2 regions of the Nonomuraea sp. NPDC004702 genome follow, and region 2 is predicted to be linked to the other one. Evidence: riboswitches for the same ligand, from Rfam matches in the RefSeq annotation. Region 2 holds a riboswitch; the other holds the start of a gene.
What was found. A riboswitch is a leader RNA that binds a small molecule or an ion and turns the genes downstream of it on or off. The one in region 2 is predicted to bind glycine.
Positions count from the first base shown of each region.

Region 1 (2,196 bases), on a different contig from region 2:
GGCCAGCCGGTAGGCGGGGTCGCCGTCGACGTCGACCGACACGCCGACCAGACGGCCGGGCATCTGCCGCTGCAGGCCCTCGCGTACGGACATGTAGGCCGCGTGCGGCCCGCCGAACCCGAAGGAGACGCCGAAGCGCTGGGAGGAGCCGACGGCGATGTCGGCGCCCAGCTCGCCGGGGGCGGCCACCAGCGTGAGGGCCAGCAGGTCGGCGGCGGCCACGACGAGCGCGCCCGCCTCGTGCGCCCTGGCGGCCACGTCGCGGAAGTCGCGCAGCCGGCCCGAGGCGCCCGGGTACTGGACGAGCACGCCGAAGCACTCGGGCAGCTCGCCGTCGAGGTCGTGCTCGACCAGCGTGATGCCGAGCGGCTCGGCGCGGGTGGCCAGCACGGCCTTGGTCTGGGGCAGCGTGTCGGCGTCGACCACGAACACGTCGCTCTTGGACTTGCCGGCCCGGCGGGCCAGCGTCATGGCCTCGGCGGCGGCGGTGGCCTCGTCCAGCAGGGAGGCGCCGGCGACGTCGAGGCCGGTCAGGTCGGAGACGACCGTCTGGAAGTTCAGCAGCGCCTCCAGGCGGCCCTGCGAGATCTCCGGCTGGTACGGCGTGTAGGCGGTGTACCAGCCCGGGTTCTCCAGCAGGTTGCGCCGGATGACGGCGGGCGTGACGGTGTCGTAGTAGCCCAGGCCGATCATGGAGGTCAGCACCCGGTTGCGGGAGGCCAGCTCGCGCAGCTCGGCGATGGCCTCGGTCTCGCTCGCGGCGGCCGGCAGCTTGAGCCGGTCCTTGACCCTGATGGCCTCGGGCACGGCCACGGCCACCAGGTCGCCGACGGACTCGAAGCCCACGGCCTCGAGCATGCGCTGCTGCTCGGACTCCGATGGGCCGATGTGCCTGGACGAGAACGGCGGAGCGGACAGGTCGGTCATGGAGGTTGCCTCCCGAGGCTTGGAGACCGGCGCCAGGGCGCGGGCGAGTGCCGGATCTCCCCCTCTGTCATCGCGACGTCATCGCGACCTGAGAGCTTCACCCCACCGTGGGGCTTGCACCGTCGGTGAGGTGCGCCTGGCGGGCGCACCTGCTTTCCAGAGTTGCCTCACCCGAGCGGTACGGGATGCCTGAGAGATTCCGGGGAGGGTTGCTCCTTCGGCGCCCCAGGACCGCAGCCCAGGGACTCTCCCGCACGGGGTCATCAGCCTTACTCTGTCCTAGATTACTACGGCGTGTTCAGCGGTTCAGCTCACCCCGTGCGGCGTGCGCGACGCCGCTTGGCGAGCTCGTCAGCGGGATGGTCGGCCGGGACGGTGTCCTCGACCGCCGCCCGTTCCCCCGGCAGCTCCGCGAGGGAGCCCTCGACCTCTCGCCAGACCCGGCCGAGCGCGATGCCGAACACGCCCTGGCCGCCCTGGAGGAGATCGATCACCTCGTCGGCCGAGGTGCACTCGTAGACGCTGACACCGTCGCTCATGAGCGTGATCTGCGCGAGGTCGGCGACCCCGCGGTCACGCAGATGCTGCACCGCGGTGCGGATCTGCTGCAACGACACCCCGGTGTCGAGCAGCCGCTTGACGACCTTGAGCACCAGGATGTCGCGGAAGCTGTAGAGCCGCTGCGAGCCCGAGCCGTGCGCGGCTCTTATCGTGGGCTCGACCAGGCCCGTGCGCGCCCAGTAGTCGAGCTGCCTGTAGGTGATGCCGGCCGCCGAGCAGGCTGTGGGCCCGCGGTATCCGATGTCGTCGGGCACCGTCGCGGGCTGCTCGTCGAAGAGCAGTCCCTGCTCTCCGGCACGCTGCCGCGCGCTCTCGCGCCGCACCGGATCTTCCTGGCCGGCCGTCTTTCCCTCGCCGCTGCTGACCGCCACGCGGACCTCCGGCTTTCTCTCATCCCATGGCCTGATCTGGGGGTTCGTAAAGGGCGACCACGGGTTTCACTTGCACCGTAGGACCGTGACCATGCTCAGTCAACGATCCGGCTCGGCGCGTCGTGAAGCGTAAATGCACTGAAATACCTACCCCGCCCTGCCGAAGTCCTCGGGAGTGATCGTGTCAAGGAACTCCCTGAACTTCTCCACCTCGTCCTCCTGGTCGTCAGGGATGATCACGCCGGCCTCCTGGACCACCTCTTCGCTGGCGAAGATGCGCGCGCCGGTGCGCAGTGCCAGGGCGATCGAGTCGGAGGGGCGGGCGCTGACCTCCACG
Region 1 is NZ_JBSGCE010000055.1:40,957-43,152, reverse strand. Features, by position in the region: gene gcvP (aminomethyl-transferring glycine dehydrogenase) at 1-927, opposite strand, end outside; glycine riboswitch at 1,094-1,190, opposite strand; gene ACWEJ6_RS41765 (MerR family transcriptional regulator) at 1,239-1,859, opposite strand; gene ACWEJ6_RS41760 (bifunctional nuclease family protein) at 2,007-2,196, opposite strand, start outside.
Region 1: linked by a shared signal. The riboswitch ahead of gcvP (aminomethyl-transferring glycine dehydrogenase) and the one ahead of gcvT (glycine cleavage system aminomethyltransferase GcvT) in region 2 are both predicted to bind glycine.

Region 2 (2,196 bases):
CGCCCTGCCGACGAAGTCACCGGGCTTGTCGAATTTCACCACTCTGCCCAGCCCCGCGTCGAACGGGGTCAGGTCGGAGCTCAGCTCGTTGCCGTAGAGCGGCATGCCGGCCTCCAGCCTGAGGGTGTCGCGGCTGGACAGACCGGCGGCGCGCAGCCCGTGCGGCTCGCCCGCGGCCTCCAGGGCGCGCCAGAGCGGCACGGCGTCCTGGTTGGCGACGAACAGCTCGAAGCCGTCCTCGCCGGTGTAGCCGGTACGGGCGATGAGCGCCTGGCGGCCGTCGACCACGCCGGGCAGGCCCGCGTAGTACTTGAGACCGTCGAGGTCGGCGTCGGTGAGCGTGGCCAGGATCTCCTGGGCCTCCGGGCCCTGGATCGCGATGAGGGCGTACTGCTGGGAGCGGTCATCGACCGCCGCATCATACGACTTAGTACGATTTTTCAGCTCATCCGCGACCTTGTCGGAGTTCGAGGCGTTGGCCACCACCATGAACTCCTCGTCCGCCAGCCGGTAGACGATGAGGTCGTCGAGCACCCCGCCGCGCTCGTCCACGATCATCGTGTACCTGGCCCGGCCGGGCGCGAGCGCCGACAGGTGGCCGACCAGCGCGTAGTCGAGGGCCTCTCCGGCCTGCGGACCGGTCAGGAAGATCTCGCCCATGTGCGAGAGGTCGAACAGCCCGGCCGCCTCGCGGACGGCTTTGTGCTCCGCGGACTCGCTGCCGTACCGGAGCGGCATGAGCCAGCCGGCGAAGTCGGTCAGCGTGGCGCCTAGGGCCTCGTGGACGTCTCGTAGCGGCGTAGGTCGGGACATTTGTCGCACCTCAGGACAGGATTGGATGCCAGCATCCTCCCCCTCTGTCATGGATGCCTGAGAGCTTCGCCCGAGTTTTACCGGACTTTCACCTTCGGCGAGGCCCCGAGGGCCTGCTTTCCAGAGGTCACCTCCCCGTAAGAACGCCTTACAGGGCTGCCGCGCGGTCCTTTGCCTTGAGAGGTTCGCGGGGAGGGCTTGCTCCTTCAGGGACCCTGACCGGCTGTCAGGGTGCTCTCCCGCACGGTTTCGCCGGTGATGTCCGTCAGCCTAGTGCCGTCATGGGGGTGTTGTCGCGCTTCGCCCTCCACCATCCGCGGCATCCGCGACATCCCGCACGCAGCGAAAAGCGGCCGCGGCCCCGGAGAGGCGGGGTCGCGGCCGCGTTGGTGGCCGCGCGCGAGCCGGTCATGGCAGGTCAGCTCGCACGCGGCAGCTCGGGGCGGGCCGGCGGTGACCGGCCCGCGCGGGATCAGGCCCTACAGACAACAGGCCCTGAGGTCAGGCCCGCGCCCAGAGGGCGGGCACGTTCGGCGGCTCCCAGCCCGGCAGGCTGGTGTGCGCCTGGAGGCAGCGGTAGCTGACCCCCTGGTAGGTGACGACGTCTCCGGCCGTGTACGACTTGTAAGCCGTCCAGGTGGTGCCCTGGCCGTCCCCTCCGACGGTCAGGGTGAAGGACGCGGAGTGGTCCGCCGTCGCCCCGTCGCCGTTGATCCCTATGGTGTACGTCCCCGCCGCGACGCCGCTGGTGGTGGCGATCGTGACGGTGGACGACTGGCCCGCCTGAACCGTGGACGGGCTGAAGGAGACGGTGACCCCGCTCGGCACGTTCCCGGCGGAGAGCGCGACGCTCTGCGCCTGGCCGGACGTGACCTGGGTACTGACCGCCGCGGTAGCCGACTGACCGGCCTGGACCGATGCCGACGACGGGGTCACCGAGATCGAGTAGTCGTTCTCCGTGGGCGTGCTGGTGCCCACGGCGAGCTTCCATATGGCGTACGCGATGGCGTCGGAGTTGCGGTCGAGCGCCGTGGTGTTGATGGCGCTCGGGTAGCTGTCGCAGGCGCTGTGGTAGCAGCGGTCGAACGCCTGCCCGGCCGAGCCGCCCCACTTGGCGGCCTGGGCCGAGCTCTTGACCGCCCCGGCCCCCGTGGCCAGGCCGCCGACCCGGACGCCCGCGCTCTTGAACGAGGCGTGGTCGCTGCGGCCGTCGCCCTCCCTGTCGCCCTCGGTCTGCAGGCCGATGGTGGCGAAGTAGTCGTTGAAGGTGCGCTGGATCGCCGCGTCGTCGTCGTAGACGAAGTAACCGGCGTTGGTCGAGGCGATCATGTCGAAGTTCAGGTACACCTCGACGCCGCTCGCGCCGCCGTTCTGCACGTAGTA
Region 2 is NZ_JBSGCE010000014.1:168,293-170,488, forward strand. Features, by position in the region: gene gcvT (glycine cleavage system aminomethyltransferase GcvT) at 1-813, opposite strand, end outside; glycine riboswitch at 848-947, opposite strand; glycine riboswitch at 968-1,065, opposite strand; gene ACWEJ6_RS19880 (M28 family peptidase) at 1,315-2,196, opposite strand, start outside.